Regions from separate parts of the Brevibacillus sp. NRRL NRS-603 genome, predicted to be linked through region 1. Evidence: riboswitches for the same ligand, from Rfam matches in the RefSeq annotation. Region 1 holds a riboswitch; each other region holds the start of a gene.
What was found. Region 1 has a riboswitch for S-adenosylmethionine ahead of C7R94_RS16605 (aminotransferase class I/II-fold pyridoxal phosphate-dependent enzyme). Riboswitches for the same ligand answer to the same signal wherever they lie in the genome.
Positions count from the first base shown of each region.

Region 2: another riboswitch for S-adenosylmethionine. It lies ahead of C7R94_RS08630 (ABC transporter permease); the one in region 1 lies ahead of C7R94_RS16605 (aminotransferase class I/II-fold pyridoxal phosphate-dependent enzyme).
Region 3: another riboswitch for S-adenosylmethionine. It lies ahead of metH (methionine synthase); the one in region 1 lies ahead of C7R94_RS16605 (aminotransferase class I/II-fold pyridoxal phosphate-dependent enzyme).
Region 4: another riboswitch for S-adenosylmethionine. It lies ahead of C7R94_RS18770 (methionine ABC transporter ATP-binding protein); the one in region 1 lies ahead of C7R94_RS16605 (aminotransferase class I/II-fold pyridoxal phosphate-dependent enzyme).

Region 1 is NZ_PXZN01000016.1:289,424-293,640, forward strand. Features, by position in the region: gene C7R94_RS16590 (hypothetical protein) at 1-305, shown strand, start outside; gene C7R94_RS16595 (DUF5665 domain-containing protein) at 315-647, opposite strand; gene C7R94_RS16600 (pyridoxamine 5'-phosphate oxidase family protein) at 795-1,253, shown strand; SAM riboswitch class I at 1,329-1,449, shown strand; gene C7R94_RS16605 (aminotransferase class I/II-fold pyridoxal phosphate-dependent enzyme) at 1,544-2,707, shown strand; gene C7R94_RS16610 (trans-sulfuration enzyme family protein) at 2,704-3,891, shown strand; gene C7R94_RS16615 (YhcN/YlaJ family sporulation lipoprotein) at 3,915-4,217, opposite strand, start outside.
Region 2 is NZ_PXZN01000012.1:246,268-250,484, reverse strand. Features, by position in the region: gene C7R94_RS08635 (ABC transporter permease) at 1-887, opposite strand, end outside; gene C7R94_RS08630 (ABC transporter permease) at 892-1,824, opposite strand; SAM riboswitch class I at 1,934-2,038, opposite strand; gene C7R94_RS08625 (sulfite exporter TauE/SafE family protein) at 2,140-2,925, opposite strand; gene C7R94_RS08620 (MBL fold metallo-hydrolase) at 2,957-4,217, opposite strand, start outside.
Region 3 is NZ_PXZN01000014.1:64,999-69,215, reverse strand. Features, by position in the region: gene C7R94_RS14600 (sigma-70 family RNA polymerase sigma factor) at 1-184, shown strand, start outside; gene C7R94_RS14595 (YcdB/YcdC domain-containing protein) at 175-2,379, shown strand; gene C7R94_RS14590 (YjcZ family sporulation protein) at 2,447-2,554, opposite strand; SAM riboswitch class I at 2,768-2,869, shown strand; gene metH (methionine synthase) at 2,987-4,217, shown strand, end outside.
Region 4 is NZ_PXZN01000022.1:15,405-19,621, forward strand. Features, by position in the region: gene C7R94_RS18765 (methionine ABC transporter permease) at 1-343, opposite strand, end outside; gene C7R94_RS18770 (methionine ABC transporter ATP-binding protein) at 344-1,357, opposite strand; SAM riboswitch class I at 1,457-1,573, opposite strand; gene C7R94_RS18775 (Ger(x)C family spore germination protein) at 1,690-2,850, opposite strand; gene C7R94_RS18780 (GerAB/ArcD/ProY family transporter) at 2,831-3,961, opposite strand; gene C7R94_RS18785 (spore germination protein) at 3,979-4,217, opposite strand, start outside.

The sequences.
Region 1 (4,217 bases):
TGACGTTGTCTTACAAGGATCGTTCCTTTAGCGCCAAAACCATTCAATTCGCACTATATGAAGACGATAAGCTGGTTAAGAAAGCTGACGTTGCATTAAGCACTAAAGTCATTGTCGAGCCTGTGAAGCCAACAGACGACGATGAAGACGATGATGACAAAAAGAAAAAAGAAAAAGGGAAGCAGAAAGATAAGCATCCCAATGGCAACGCATATGGTTATTGGAAAAAGCACGGTAAGGAATCGAATGACGATCACGATCATGACAATGACGACGATGACGATCGTGACGAGGACAGAGACTAGTCTCTATCATTAAGGCTGCTGCTTGTAAGTCTCGACGTACTCCACCAATTGTCTGATGTAATCCCCCAAAATGGGGATCGATAGAAATTGCGTCAAAAGAGAGCCGAGGAAAGCCAAAACGATAGCAGTACCAATCGTCAATCCCAGACCCCGGGCGAGACCTGCTAGGAAATTGATCCAGAGGAGCTTGCGCGGGGCTGTGTAATTTTGGATGACATCTGCTAGTCGGATATCTTCTAAGAACATCGCAATTTTATGCATTCGCTCATTTACCTTTCGAACTTCCTGAAGCTCTTCAAGAACTTGATCAATTTGCTGTATGAGGCGGTCTGTAGGCGACAACCTGTCCAACCCCTTCCATCATTCGGTATGATTACCTTCCAGTCTAGGGAAAAAGACAACCAGAATCAAGGTGGAGAGGAAACGTTTGCCTATCAGCTAGGCGAAGGGTACAATGAACGTACAAAACGTTTGTTAGGAGGCTTTGAAATGGCTGAAACTGTTTCCCAATCTCTTTCCGAAGATTTATTTAAGCTCTTGCAAAAGGAGCGTTTTGTTACCTTGGGCACAGTAGACCATGAGTCAGGGGCACCATCGCTCAGCTCCTTGTCCTGGACGTATGCTGTCAGCGCCGATACGATTCGTTTTGCCGTGGATAATCGCTCACGTATTTTGGCAAATATTGAGAAGGAACCGCAGGTTGTCCTCCATTTGATTGGTGCCGGCTCGTCTTTCGCCATTAATGGTCGTGCTGTTGTCAAAACTGACCGCTTGGAAGGTGTTCCACTCAAGCTGGCCATGGCAGAGATTAAAATTGAGGCTGTTCGTGATATTATGTTTTACGGTTCCCGAATTTCCGTAGAACCTCAGTATGAAAAAACGTATGACAAAAACGCAGCAGCGAAGCTGGACAATCAAGTTATGACCGCCTTGAAAGATGCAAATTAATCGGGTGGAAATAAATTGTTGACAGGAATCCTGCCGATCCTTTAGTATTAGGGTCAATCGAATTGAATAGCAATCTTCTTATCCAGAGCGGCGGAGGGACTGGCCCGATGATGCCCGGCAACCAATCACCTGTATTTTTAACAGGGAGATAATGGTGCTAATTCCTGCAGAGTTATCAAACTCTGAAAGATGAGAAGGATTTGCTTACGGTGACGTAAACAAAGCCTTCTTTCAGAGGAAAGAGGGCTTTTTTGATGCCCTCGTACACTATTGGAGGGAGAGAAATAGACATGAAATTGGAAACGAAATTGATTCAGGCGGGAGTAGGTAGAGACGAAAAAACAGGGGCGGTGAGCTTTCCTGTTTACTATGCAACGGCTTATCGTCATCCTGCCTTGGGACAGAGCACTGGATATGATTATACGCGCACAGCTAATCCTACTCGCACCATTTTGGAGGAGACCATCGCTGAAGCGGAATCAGGAGATGCAGGATTCGCTTGCGCCTCTGGAATGGCTGCTGTTCATACCGTCATGGGCTTGTTTTCCCAAGGGGATCATTTAATCGTTTCACTCGATCTGTACGGGGGAACCTATCGATTGTTCGAGCAAGTACTCTCTCGCTATGGTCTGACGTTTTCGTACGTGGATTTGCGTGACATAGGTGCACTCCAAGATGCGATTCGCCCAGATACAAAGGCTATCTTCGTCGAGACACCAACCAATCCGCTTATGCAGATTACCGATATTCGAGCAGTAACGCAATTGGCAAAACAGCACGGGCTACTGACGATTGTAGACAACACATTCTTAACTCCATATTGTCAACGCCCGCTGGAGCTTGGTGCAGATATCGTCTTACATAGTGCAACCAAGTATTTGGCAGGACATAACGATGTGCTGGCTGGACTCATCGTAACAAAAGGGGAAGAGTTGTCGGAAAAAATCCGGTTTTTGCACAATTCAATCGGTGCTGTGCTCGGACCGCAGGATTGCTGGCTTCTCATTCGCGGGATGAAAACATTGGCATTGCGGATGGAGCGCCATCAATCCAATGCCTTGATTGTAGCGGAAAAGCTGCGTGAGCATCCGGCAGTAGCGGAGGTATTTTATCCAGGTCTGGCAGAGCATCCGGGGCATGAGATCCAAGTGAATCAAGCGACTGGTCATAGTGGGATGGTATCGTTCCGCGTACGCGATGTGGAGCAGGTGGGGTTGTTCCTGCAAAATCTGCAAATCGTGTCCTTTGCGGAAAGTCTGGGTGGTGTCGAGTCATTGTGTACGTATCCGGCGACGCAGACTCACGCCGATATCCCCCAAGAAGTGAGAGAGCATGTCGGTGTTTGTGATCGATTGTTGCGACTGTCGGTTGGCATCGAGCATCCAGATGATGTAATAGCCGATTTGTTTCAAGCCTTGAATGCTAGTTTGGCTGTAGGAGGGAGTGTACGATGAATTTCGCAACCAAGATCCTCCACGGTTCCACTTGCATTGACCCGTTCACAGGTGCGTCGTCGGTTCCGATTTATCAAGCTTCCACGTTTCATCAGGCTGATATCGATCAGCCAGGTGCTTTTGATTACGCCAGATCAGGCAATCCGACCAGGCAGGCTTTGGAGGAAGCCATTGCGTCTCTGGAAGGAGGCGCACGCGGTTTCGCGTTCTCATCGGGCATGGCTGCCATTTCCAGCGTGTTCATGCTGTTTTCAGCAGGAGACCATGTTGTAGTGGCAGAAGATGTCTACGGTGGCACGTTTCGTTTTTTGACCAAAGTATTGTCGAGAATGGGCATCTCCGTTACGTTCGTGGATGCAACAGATACAGAAGCTGTTCGTGCAGCCATTACACCGGTAACGAAAGGAGTTTACCTGGAGACCCCCTCCAATCCCACCTTAAAGGTGACAGATATTGCAACGGTTTCTCGTATCGCGAAGGAACACGGCTTGCTCGTCATTGTTGATAATACATTCCTTACCCCGTATTATCAGCGTCCATTGGAACTGGGCGCAGATGTGGTCATTCATAGTGCAACCAAGTTTATCGGAGGGCATAGTGATGTTGTGGCTGGTCTGGCCGTGACCAGAGAGGCTTCGTTAGGGGAGCAGCTCTACTTTATCCAGAATGGCATGGGAGCGATTTTGGGTGTGCAGGACTGCTGGCTCGTGATGCGTGGGCTCAAAACATTGAAAGCCCGGCTGGATGTGAGCACGAAGACAGCCGCGAGCCTGGCTGACTGGTTGTCTGCGCATCCACAAGTAAGCCGAGTTTACTATACGGGACTGACGGATCACCCCGGCCACCTGATTCAAACACAACAAGCGACTGGTCATGGGGCTGTTCTTTCCTTTGATGTAGGGAGCCGCGAGCGAGCAAAAGCGCTGTTTGATCGCGTGAAATTGCCGATTGTGGCTGTCAGCCTCGGGGCAGTGGAAACAATTCTCTCGTACCCGGCTACGATGTCACATGCAGCGATGCCTGCTGAGGAAAGAGCAGCAAGGGGAATCACAGATGGTTTGATCAGATTGTCAGCTGGCTTAGAGGATTTCGATGACTTGGTGGCAGATTTGAAGCAAGCACTGGATCAATTGCCGTCTGAAGCACCAGTCCATAAAGAAAAAGAGGTATTCTCCCGGGCTTAAATCCGGGGGATACCTCTTTTCTTTTAAGGTGTTCCTGTATGATTTGCGTTGATTTTGTTTTGTCCTTGCGGCTCTTTGTGCATGCGTTTTTCTTTTACTTGAGAAGGGGTTTCTTCACGAGGCTGGACACTGCGTGGCAGTTGGGGAATGATCCGACCTACGATATCCGCCAACTCTTCCGTAACACCGGCAACAGGATGGCCGCGACGAATATCATCTCTCATTTCCTGTAACCGCTGTACGATGGCAGGGTCTGCGGTTACGACAGCATTCGCTCCTTGGGGGTCTTCTTTCAGAGCTTCCGCAACCGTATACTTAATCACGCC
Region 2 (4,217 bases), on a different contig from region 1:
AACATGGTAAGCGAAATCATGAATCCCGGAAAAAACAGACGCCACCACTGCCCGCTCAGCATAACCGCCAGCGCGTCGTTAGCCATGGTTCCCCAGCTGGCGGTTGGCGCTTGCACACCCAGCCCAAGAAAGCTGAGAAACGATTCGGCGAAAATCGCGTGCGGGATCGTAAAGGTCAGGTTGACGATGATGACGCCGATCGTATTCGGCACCAGATGCTTCATAATGATTTTGACATGAGAGGTGCCCAGCTTTTCTGCGGCCAGCACAAACTCCTGACGCTTGATCTGCATGATTTGTCCTCTGACCAGGCGGGCCATCCCCACCCAGCCAGTCAGGGAAAGGGCAATTATGATCGTTGAGAGACCAGGCTCCAGTACCACCATCAGCAGGATTACTACTAGCAAATACGGAATACTGTATAGAATTTCAGCCAACCGCATTAGGATGTTGTCCACACGGTCTCCCAGCTTGTTTCTGCCTGCCATATAACCGGATATCCCGCCGATGCATACCCCAATCACTAGGTCGATGGCTGCTGCCGCCACACCAATAAACAAAGAGATTTGACCGCCTGCCCAGGTACGTGCCCACATGTCCCGCCCCAAGTCATCCGTTCCAAACCAGTGCTCGCCCGACAATGGCAGATTTCCTTTTGTCAATGACTGTTCATGCGGGCTGTGGGGAACGAGCATCGGACCGATAATCGAGAGGGTCACCACTGCCATAAGCAGGAAGAACCCGAGCATGGCCAGCTTGTTGCTGCATACCCGCTGCCATACCTCCGGCCAATACCCAAGACTGGGACGTTCCCAAGTTTCCTCGGATAGCCGGTTTCGGTCGACTGGTCGAAACAAGGAATCCAGTTGTGTTGCCTGATTGGCCATAACGCTACTTCCCTCCACTCGTCAATCTGATGCGCGGGTCAATCACCCGATACAGCAGGTCGATCATGTACAAAGTAAAAATGAGCACAAAGCTGTAAAAGACTGTCGTTCCCAAAATAACAGGATAATCGCGGTTAAAAATGCTTTCCACGAAGTATTTGCCGAGCCCGGGAATGGCGAAAATCTTTTCCACCACAAAGGTTCCGGTCATCAGGTTGGCAAACAGCGGACCAATAAAAGTAAGAACCGGCAGTATGGCGTTGCGCATCCCGTGTCTAACGACAATGGAAAAGGTGCCAAGCCCTTTTGCCTCCGCTGTACTTATGTATTCCTGTTGCCAAACCTCAAGCATACTGGCTCGAACAAAACGGGCAATAATGGCGAGCGGACCGATAGCGAGCGCAAGCGTTGGAAGAATCGAGTGTTCCCAGCTCCCCCACGCAGCAACGGGAAATAGCTCCCATTTGACCGCCAAGTACTTGATCAACAGTGGCGCTAGAATAAAGCTGGGGACGGAAATTCCGATGATCGCTGCAAACATGGACAAGAAATCCAGCGTTCGATTGTGATAGAGTGCCGCTACGATTCCCAGTGTGATTCCACCTACTAGCGCGACAATAAACGACTGGAGTCCCAGAACAGCCGAGGCGGGAAATCCCTCTGCAATCAGCTTGTTCACATCCCTCGTCTTGGACTGGATAGAGGGCCCCAAGTCAAATTGCAGCAGTCCTTTCAGATAGAGCAAGTACTGTACCGTGATTGGCTGATCCAGGTTGTACTCCGCCCGCATGTTCTTCACTACTTCTTCCGGAAGCATTTTGGCGTCAGAAGCGAATGGATCACCCGGAATCAGGTGCATGGTCACAAATGTTACCGTGACAATAATCCACAGCGTAACGATCATGAGAAAGCCACGCTTGACTGCATAATGAAGCACGTTGTTTCCTCCTTCACAAAAAACAAAGTAAAAAGATATAAATACAATGAATTGAAAATATAGAAAACCCCTCTCCGAAAAGAAGAGGGGCGATTGCACGGTTCCCACCTTCTCATCTCGCAGAATAACTCCGCAGGAATTAGCACCGTAAGGTCAATCAGACCAAGGTTGCCGGGTTTCATCGGGCCAGTCCCTCCACCACTCTCGATAAGAATGTTCTATGAAATTTAATTTCATCGTAAAATTCTTTTTTATCTTATCATTTTACTCGGATATGTCAATGCTGTTCAATGACAATTGATTTTTCTTTATTTTTTATGGAAATATAAAAATGTCTGCCCAAATCTTAATCGTGGTGGCTAGGATCAACAAGGCAAGAATAGTTTGGAGAATACGGGTACCCAAACATTTGCTGACCTTCGCACCGAGCGGCGCTGCCATGATGCTTGCGATTACCATGATCACGGATGGCCACAGCAATATGTCCCCCGCCATCCATTTCCCTACGGTCGAACCGATGGAGGAAAGAAACGTGATGGCAAGAGAGGAAGCAATTGCAACTCTCGTCGGTATCTTGAGGATGATCAACATGATGGGAACCAAAATAAAAGCGCCAGCGGCCCCAACAATTCCGGAGGCTCCTCCTACAATCAAAGCGGATAATACGGCTGTTGGTTTATGAAAGATAACCTTGGTATTTTCACGTTCATCTACTCGCTTTTTTGGCAGGAACATCAAGATGACAGCAATGGTGGCCAGAATGGCGTAAACGATATGGATGGCTTCTGCGGAAAGATATTTTCCTCCATATCCTCCAAGCAAGCTACCGACAATAATGGCACTTCCCATGCACAGAACGAGCTGGTAATGGATAACCTTATCTTTGCGCAGAGTCCAAACAGCAGCTAGGGTGGCAAAAAATACTTGGACGGCACTTATTCCGGATACTTCGTGAGCTGTGTAAGCAACAAATCCAAGGGCGGGCGGAATGTACAGAAGCATTGGATACTTGATGATGGAGCCCCCGATTCCCACGAGACCAGAAATAAACGATCCCGCGAAACCGATAACAAACAGTGTGATCACAAGATCGATAGTCATAGGCTCACTCTTTGCAACTCCTCGCTTCGTTTTATCCTCGTTCTACAACTGCCAAGCCGTCTAGTTGCCATTTCAAGATTCCGCCGCTCAAATTTATTACATCCTTGAATCCGTTTGCTTTCAGGATGCTTGCTCCAATGGCGGATCGGACACCGGAGCGGCACTGTACGAGAACTGGCTTCTCGTGAGGAATCTCATCCAGCCGCATGGCGAGAGTACCGAGCATGATGTGCTGTGCATCCGGAATGTGTCCTTCCTTCCACTCAGCCAGATTGCGTACATCCACTACGTGAACCTCTCCTTTTTCCACCCGTTCTGCAATCTCCAGCGGTGTTACGTCTTCGATTATCTCGAGCGAAGACTCTTCACTTTCCATTAGCTTGCCGCTGTCGATAAAGCCTGTGACACGATCAATCCCTACAGCATGCAAGGCTTGTAAAATCTCGTCCAGCTCATCTGGGTTGCCCAGGATGTGAACCGGACGATCGTAATCGACGATCCAGCCCGCCCAGTTGGCAAATGACTTGTTAAAAGGAATGTGAAGTGTTCCCGCCAGATGCCCCTTCGCAAATTTCTGGAAAGGACGCGTATCGATCACCTGTCCGTTTCCCAGCGATTCCTTTACCGCTTCAAGCGAGTTGAACTCTTGAACAACAGGGAGTTCCTTGAGCAAGGCAGGGCCTTCCTTATTCACGCGTTTCATCACGGCAAAATACGTTGGCGGCTCTGGTTGTCCATCCAGGAGTGTATTGACGAATTCCTCTTCAGTGGAGAGTAACAGCGCCCAGTTAAAGAGCTTTTCATAACCGACGGTAGAAGACGGTACGGCCCCCAATGCTTTCCCGCAAGCACTTCCTGCGCCATGAGCTGGCCATACCTGCATATAATCCGGCAGTTGCTTGAATTTTTGGAGGGACTGGAACATGGCTCTTGCACCTAACTCGGACGTCCCCTTCATTCCTGCCGCTTTTTCGAGCAAGTCCGGTCTGCCGATATCGCCGACAAAAACGAAATCTCCCGTGAAGATCCCGATGGGGCGATCTGCATTCCCTCCGACGTCTGTCAAAAGGAAAGAGATGCTCTCAGGTGTATGGCCAGGAGTATGCATGACTTCAAATAGCAGGTTTCCAATAAAAAAACGATCTCCATCGTGGACAAGCTGATGGTTCAAACCTTCCAAGTACTGATATTTCCATTCCTCATCGCCTTCATTGGATAAAAACAGCTTCGCCTGATGAGCTGCGCCCAGTTCCCTGGCACCAGATACAAAATCAGCGTGAATGTGAGTTTCG
Region 3 (4,217 bases), on a different contig from region 1:
GCAGGTGATGAAGCTCTCGCCGCTGTACCGAAAAGTCATGGTACTTCATTACTATGAGGATTTGTCGATAAGAGAGATGGCGCAAGTGCTGGATATTTCAGAAGATGCCGTACGAACCCAATTGTCACGGGCCCGAAAACATTTTAAGGCATTGTGTGAAAAGGAGGGATTGGAATGGACGTAGATAAGCAAATGCGTGAAGCGGTACGGAGCACAAGTGAGGAATCAGTGAAGGAAGTGAGGTTTACAAAAGAGATGGAATTACGGATCAGAGGTGCGATTGCAAAGAATAAACACAAGAATCGAAACAGAATTTTCGTGGCGGGTTCGCTGGCAGCTTGCTTGGCGGTTACTGCTGTGGGAATGCACCAGCAAGGCTGGTTTCCACAGTTGCCAAGTGGCAAGAATGTAACGAATGCGATTGCAACGACTGCTACGAAAACAAATAATAAAGAGGCAAATCAGAACAGTGTAATGGTGTCGGCGGAAGAGGCCGTCTTACCATTGAAAAAAGTGATTCCAGCCTTGAGCAAGATGACAATAAGAGTGGATCGTACAAGCTATGGAATCAGTGATCTCATGTTACTGGAAGGCGATAATGCGCGTGCCAAGGTTGCTTATGATATACAGACAGGACAAATTGAGAGCTTTACAATCAATGGTGATCGGGGAGAACAGAAGGAAGGGAAATTGCCATCAGCCAAGACTGCTGAGAATGCAGCAAGCGCATTTCTTCAAGCTTTTTTGGGGGAGGAAAGTAAGACCTATCAGCTCGTCGAGACTCAGATCTATTCCGACGAGCATATGGTAAAAGACCCATGGATGAGCGTGAATTATCAACGGATCGAAAACGGCCAGCCCGTCCCGTTCGACGTAATGTCGGTTGGAATTGACCAACGTGAGCAAGTCGCGTTTTTCGGGCGATTGAACAAGAGCGAACAAGCCTTTTTCACCAAGCTGACAGATGCCATGCCCGATTTGAGCCCATCCCTTCTTCTTTTGGATAAAGAAAAGAACCACGATGGCATGTCATTCATTTTGGGGAAAACGAACAAAGAGGGACATCAGGTTTCCCTTGTGATCACTGGCAATGGTCAAGCATTGGAACATTATAGGCTTCTGTTTAAGGATGAAAAGGAAGCAAAGAGCCAGAAAAGAGCAGAAGGAGCAAAAGCATTGGAGCAAGAGCGACAGTTCCTGAACAAGCTGCTCGGGGCTGATAGCGAGAACTATCGGTTGTTGGACGCCAACCATCCGGGATTGTACCTGAGATACTATAACGGGATGCCGGTGTTGTCTGATGAAATAAGCATCGAAACAACCGACTCTGGCCACCTCGAATATTTCAATAAGGGGCTCGAATCATTTGAGCCGTCGCAGTACCCGGATGTATCGACTGCTGTGTCAGAAGAGGTAGCCATCAAAGAGCTGAGCGAGCATATGAAGCTTCGATACGTGCAGAATCCGAGAATACAGCCACAATCAAAACAAGGGGATATGTGGCAGCCCATTCTGGAGTACACACCAGCTGTTTCCTTCATGCAAAGAGGACGTGAAGATGGTCAGGAGTGGTATATCGACGCGACCAATGGCAAGATGGTGTATGGAACGGGAGATAACGGGCTTGCTTATGATCAGTTGAATACGAAGGAAGCACATCCGATCGAATCTCCAAAGGAATACGTCAAGGTTCGCTCCAAGGATGAGGCAAAAGCGTTGCTGCAGGCGGAATTCGGCATACAAGTGGATGACTCGACCTATAGAGAGAGTAACCGTGACGGACGCAAGGAATACGTCTGGAATGATAAAAATGACAAGTATATCGGCGTAGAAGTTCTCGCAGAAACAGGCAGTGTCGTCGGGCTGGGGACACCGCGTTCCGATACAGCAGTGACAGTCAAACGCGAGCAAGCGGAAGAGGCTGCACTTGCCTTTCTGCCTAAATACGTTGATCCAGGCATAAAAGAAGTGCAATTGGCGAAAGTCATACAGCCAGACGAAGCGAATCCTGTGTCATCGGGCGAATGGGAATTCAGATATCTCATGAGCAAGGATGGCATTCCAGTACAGGATCGCTGGCCAAAAGTGGCTTATTCAGTAACAGTCGATCCGTCTTCTGGCAAAGTGACAAAGTTTGAAAACTACAGAGAGACGCACGAGCTGGTGGAGCTTCCAGCATCCGACGAGATCGTCTCGAAAGACAAGGCTGTTGAGGCGTATTTACGCGTCATGCCTTTAAAGCTGGTCTATTTGATGAGAGATGTGGATGGGCAAAAAATAGCTCAACCAAAGCTGGCGTATGTGCCGTGGAGTGACGAAAAGCTGGCGTTCAAATATATTACTCTGGATGCCGTGACAGGCAAGATCATCACCAAATAACAAGAAAAAAAGGCTATCCCGCAGCCATTCCTGATGGCTTTTGGGATAGCCTTTTTTACACACTTATTTAACAGTCGTCACACGAACACCCGATAATTACCAACAGGATAAACAGCACGAGCACGATTGCGAAGCAGTCACCGAAGAATCCGTTTCCGCAGTAAGATGTACTCATCTTTGTTTCCCCTCCTTTCCGTTATACTCCAGTCTATACACGAATGCCGATATTGGACTGGGCGGATGCCCAGCTTAGGCAAAAATGGGCGCGTAAGAGAAGTGGTTCAGTAAAAAATAGACAATTCACAATTGACGAGTAGACAAAGGGGGTGTTAAGATACTTGCAAACATTCCATACATTTCGCAAACCAACTAAATGACAAGTGTACGACTCTTATCCAGAGAGGCAGAGGGACTGGCCTGATGAAGCCTCGGCAACCGGTAAAAATCCGGTGCCAATTCCAGCAAAGCTACGTGCTTTGAAAGATAAGAGGATGTCTCAGGCGTTTTCGTATCTGCTGACAAATCCTCTTCTTTCAAAGAAGAGGATTTTTTATTTTAAACCGATTGCGGAGAATAAGCCGATGCAAGGGAGAAAAGGGGCACGTCAATGAAACCAACTTTTCGCGAACAGCTTTCCCGGAAAATTCTGATTCTGGACGGTGCAATGGGCACCATGCTTCAACAGGCGAATCTGACTGCTGATGATTTCGGCGGTGAAGCCTATGATGGCTGTAATGAACTCCTGAACCTGACCAGACCAGATGTGATTCGTTCCATTCATGAGAAATATTTAGAGGCAGGCGCAGATATCGTCGAGACAAACACGTTTGGTGCTGCTTCCATCGTTTTGGCTGAGTACGATGTGGCAGAGAAAGACCTTGAGATCAATATAGCGGCAGCTCGCTTGGCCAGAGAAGCGGTGGATGCCTATTCCACGGAGGAGTGGCCGCGTTATGTAGCAGGTGCGATGGGACCGACGACCAAAACCCTTTCGTTGACAGGTGGTGTCACTTTCGAAGAACTGGTCGAGGCGTATTATCGTCAGGCAAAAGGTCTGATTCTCGGCGGCTCCGATGTTCTTCTCTTGGAAACCTCGCAAGATACGTTGAACGTCAAGGCTGGCGGAATCGGGATTCGCAAAGCTTTTGAAGAGCTTGGCCAGGAGCTCCCGGTGATGCTCTCAGGTACGATTGAGCCGATGGGCACAACGCTGGCAGGTCAAAACATCGAGGCGTTTTACATTTCGTTGGAGCATATAAAGCCTGTCTCTATTGGTCTGAACTGTGCGACAGGACCAGAGTTCATGCGTGATCATCTGCGGACTCTGTCAGGAATTGCCCAATGTGCGGTCAGCTGCTATCCAAACGCAGGCTTACCAGACGAGAACGGCCATTACCATGAAACGCCACAGGGGCTTGCTTCGAAAATGCGGGCGTTCGCTGAACAGGGCTGGATAAATGTCGCTGGCGGTTGCTGCGGAACAACGCCTGACCATATTCAAGCGATGGCAGAAGCATTGAAAGACTGCAAGCCACGCAGTGCAGCTGTAGAACCGCTGAGCGCGGTCTCCGGGATCGAGGTCGTTTATGTTGAAGATGACAATCGTCCTTTGCTAGTAGGGGAGCGGACCAATGTCATCGGTTCCAAAAAATTCCGTGATTTGATTGCAGCTGGTCACTACGAAGAAGCATCTGACATTGCCCGAGCCCAAGTGAAGCGCGGCGCACATGTCATCGATATATGCTTGGCTGACCCCGACCGTGACGAATACGAAGATATGGAAAAATTCCTACAGTTCATCGTGAAAAAAGTAAAAGCGCCGCTCATGATCGACTCGA
Region 4 (4,217 bases), on a different contig from region 1:
AGGTTTCCACCAAACGCGCGAAAAATGGAGCGGCACCAAACACGAGCGGCGGAATGGCACCCAGTACGCCGAGGGAGGTTCCTACGATCATTTTCGTCACAGGAATCAGCAAGATCATCAGAATGATAAATGGTACCGAGCGCAATACGTTGACAACGAATGATGCGATCGTATAAAAAGTGCGGTTTTGCAAAAGCTGTCCGCGTGAAGTCAAAAACAGAATGATGCCCAACGGCAAACCAATCAGGACGGTAAACAGGGTGGAAAAGCCGAGCATCGTGAGCGTGTCTATCGTACCTTCGCCGATTTCAGCCCAATCCACATTCTCGAATGTCCAGTCCATTTATATCACCTCTACTTCCAAGCCACGTTGGCGCAGCGTTTCAATGGTCTTTTGATTTTGTGCAACATCGCCTTCTAGCTCGATCACCAGCTGACCATACGGCGTATCCTTCATGCGAGAAATGGTTCCCTGCAAAATGCTGAACACCGTACCTGTCTCTTGCATCGTTTGGAATAGGATCGGCTGGTACGTTTTTTCACCGAGGAAGGTGACACGAGCAATCGTGCGGTTCCCCGAAGCCTTTTCGTGCTCAACCGCTTCGCGCAGCTCTGTAGAATCTGCTACTTGCTCCACGAATTCTTGTGTCGTTGGATGCTTCGGACGAAGGAATACATCCAGTACGTTACCCGACTCGACGATCTTTCCTCCATCAATCACGCCGACACGATCACAAATAGAGCGAATGACGTGCATCTCGTGGGTAATCAACACAATGGTCAAGCCCAGTTTGCGGTTGATGTCCAAGAGCAGTGCCAGAATGGAGTTCGTCGTCTGCGGATCGAGAGCCGATGTAGCTTCGTCACAGAGCAGCACTTTTGGATCATTCGCGAGCGCACGGGCGATCCCGACGCGCTGCTTCTGTCCGCCAGACAGCTGGGAAGGATATTTGTCCTTATGTGCCTCCAAGCCCACCAGCTTCAGCAGCTCGTTTACTTTCTTATCAATCTCTGCCTTCGGACGCTTTGCCAGCTTGAGCGGAAAAGCGACATTTTCGCCGACTGTCGAAGATGACAGCAAGTTGAAGTGCTGAAAAATCATGCCGATTGCGCGACGCTTTTCTTGCAGCTTCCCTTCATCCAGCTTTGTCAAATCGACGCCGTCCACAATAACTTCCCCTGAAGTTGGGCGCTCTAGCAAATTGATGCACCGGATCAACGTACTTTTCCCTGCACCAGAGTGTCCGATAATCCCGTAAATCTCGCCTTGCTCTATGGAAAGGTCGATCCCCGTTAACGCTGGGATGGTTTTACCCTGTACTTGATAGCTTTTATGCAAATGACGCAGTTGGATCAACGCATCCACCTCCCGACCATAATCTTGATAAAATATGAAAACCCCTTTTTCATAAACGAAAAAGGGGCTGCAACGCAATGTATACGTTCGCATCCACCCTTCTCATCTACACAAGATCCAAACAATCCTGTAGGAATTGGCACCGCGACGTTCATTCAAAAATGAACCGGCTGCCGGGCTTCATAGGGCCTGTCCCTCCGCCTCTCTTGATAAGAAAGATATCTACGTATATTATGTTCGTTTTTTCTATTTCTTGATGATACAAAACGGATTATATCCTTTTTGAAAATATCACGTCAATAGTAATAGCAGGAAAAAGTTTTTTGACACACTTAGTCCATTACACCATTACGGGTAACTGTCGCCTCTACTTGAAATTCAAACCTTGCCTTTTTGTACTTCTCTCTCCATTCATCCATAGCCATTTTCTCTTTTCTTCTCACGTTTGCCTTATAGACAATGCCAAAGCCCGTCGGGTCGACCTCCAAATCTTGGAGCTTTTTCATGACTATCCTTGCTTGTCTTTCTAATTCCTTCTCCAGGGCCTCCTCCATCTTCCTCATCAAACTCGGATTATCCAGCTTAATCGGAACGGTCAGCTCTAAAATGCGGGCTTTTAAATGAATATTCACTTTGAATTTTGGTGGATCGGCCTGTTCCAATTGGACTTTTGACTCGCTGTTGATCGTATCAAAGACTAATTGCACCTCTTCTTTTTCTCCCGCCGGGCTGTTGGGAGTCATATTGAAAGTTTTAGCAGGGACTGATATCTCATAGCTGCCCGTCTTGTACTTGCCCCGAATCAGCTTTAAGATAAATGCTTCATTGGGCGAAATCCAATCAATATATTTATCTCCTTTAAACAAAGCCACGCCTTTGATAACAATTTCGTCTCCTTTGCGTGATACATAAGGCATTTGCGAATCGATTCCCTCGTCATAATAGGCTCGAATAAATTCATGAATCGTTGAGGATGGAATTTTCTCTCCTCTGATATTTTGATCGATCATCCGATACATGTACGTTCCGATATTGCCCTGCGATTTATAGGGATATGTCAGCAATTCATATGTCTCCCCCTCGTACACACAAAGGAAGATTCTGCTTGAGAGCGATGGATCGCGGTACAGCGTATCGATTAGGCTTCCGATTCCCGCCTTGGCCATATCCTTTCCATAGAGCGCTACCCGCAACTGGCCTGCCAAGACACGTTTGTCCGACTGCAAGTTTGTCTTATCCCGTATGCCCTTGCTCGTCTCCCCAACATCAGACATTATCTGCATTTTTTCTTTTGCCTCAGGATTAATGGAGGGCATAACAATGGTTGCCCGAATTTGTCTATCTTTCGTCAGGTCGTATCCAACCAAAGTTACGAGGCCTGTTTCATCAAAAATTTGTCGATTAGAGCACCCCGTAACTGAAAAAATGAGTACAAGCAAAAGGGTAAACCCTCTCTTCCCGATCAACCATCCCTTACTTTGGCACCGATACATCAGCAGATTCCTCCTTGGCTCCACCTATCCCCTGCCTCCAAGCTACCAACAGGTAAAGAACATAGGGATACGCATAAGCCAGATACATCCCAATCTGGCCGTAAATATCGTTCATTGTGTTCATTTCCTCTCTAGTGACAATGAACAGCGAAGAAATGAAAATGATCGGCAATATACCATACAGGGTATTTCTCATATTCCAGCCAAAAATCCGTTTCAATCCCCGGACCCCACACCAGATGTACATAATGACATTCGGAAGGATAATGATCATCCAGATGGAGATGGCAACCAGCTCAAACCGCTCCAGGATTGGGAAGTACACCATTTTTTTCAAATTCAAAGTTGGCCATATGGTCCTCATCAATTGCCCCTGACTGAAAAACACCAAGGAAACAATCATCAAAAACAAGTAGATCAAGTTGGTTGTCAGCACACCAAACTGCGCCCCCCGGTTTAAGCGCTCTTTATCCTGCACAAAGGGATAGACGGCATACAGTACTTCAAATCCAATCGTTGACAATGACATGCCTATCATCCCTTTTAGCAGCTGCCCTATATTCGCTTCCAATACCGGACGTAAGTAATCCCATTCGGCAAATCGCAAGGGAAAGAACAAATCACCAATCAACCAGATCGCAACAGATACAGAGAAGAAAATATACCCGGCAATTACCCGAATTCCCCCAAGAATCGTGTACCAGGCAAGAAAGAGGATAATGGCGGTCAACACCCATGTAGCCAAGTTGGGAAAAACCCAGGTCTGCACAACCTCGACATAGCCGCGCAGAATAATCGTTGCCGACAAGAAAAAATACAAGGTATAGAACAGGCTCAAAAATGCCCCTAGGTGTTTCCCGTAAACCTCCTGATGAATTCCATAAAGGTCGGCGGACGGATATCTCTTCAAAGTCTTTAAGATGACCCAGACGGTTACATGGGTCACAATGCCTGCCATCAAGACGGATATCCACGCGTCATGTCCAGCTTCTTTGGCTACAACTCGTTGGTATCCCAGTATCCCAACCCCGATTTGCGTGGATAGCACAATAAAGCCCGTATGGAGAGACGAAATGGTGTTACCAGCTTTGACCTCATCATTGACCTTCATAAACTCCCTCTCTCTCGTTAATCGATGTCCTCTTTTCGCCTCCCCCTTTTAGGGTCGAACCGCATCCTCTGTTTTGGAGTAAAAAACATGAGTCGTCTCGGGAGTAAGGACAAAGGTGCGCGTATCAAACTATTTTTCCAATCCGAAAAGCGCACGGGAAAAACCGGATACATATATGGGCGGCCCAAACTCTTCTGGCGCAATAAATGACTTGCCAGAAAGCTGAAGCCTGCCACGATGCCAACTGCCCCTAAAA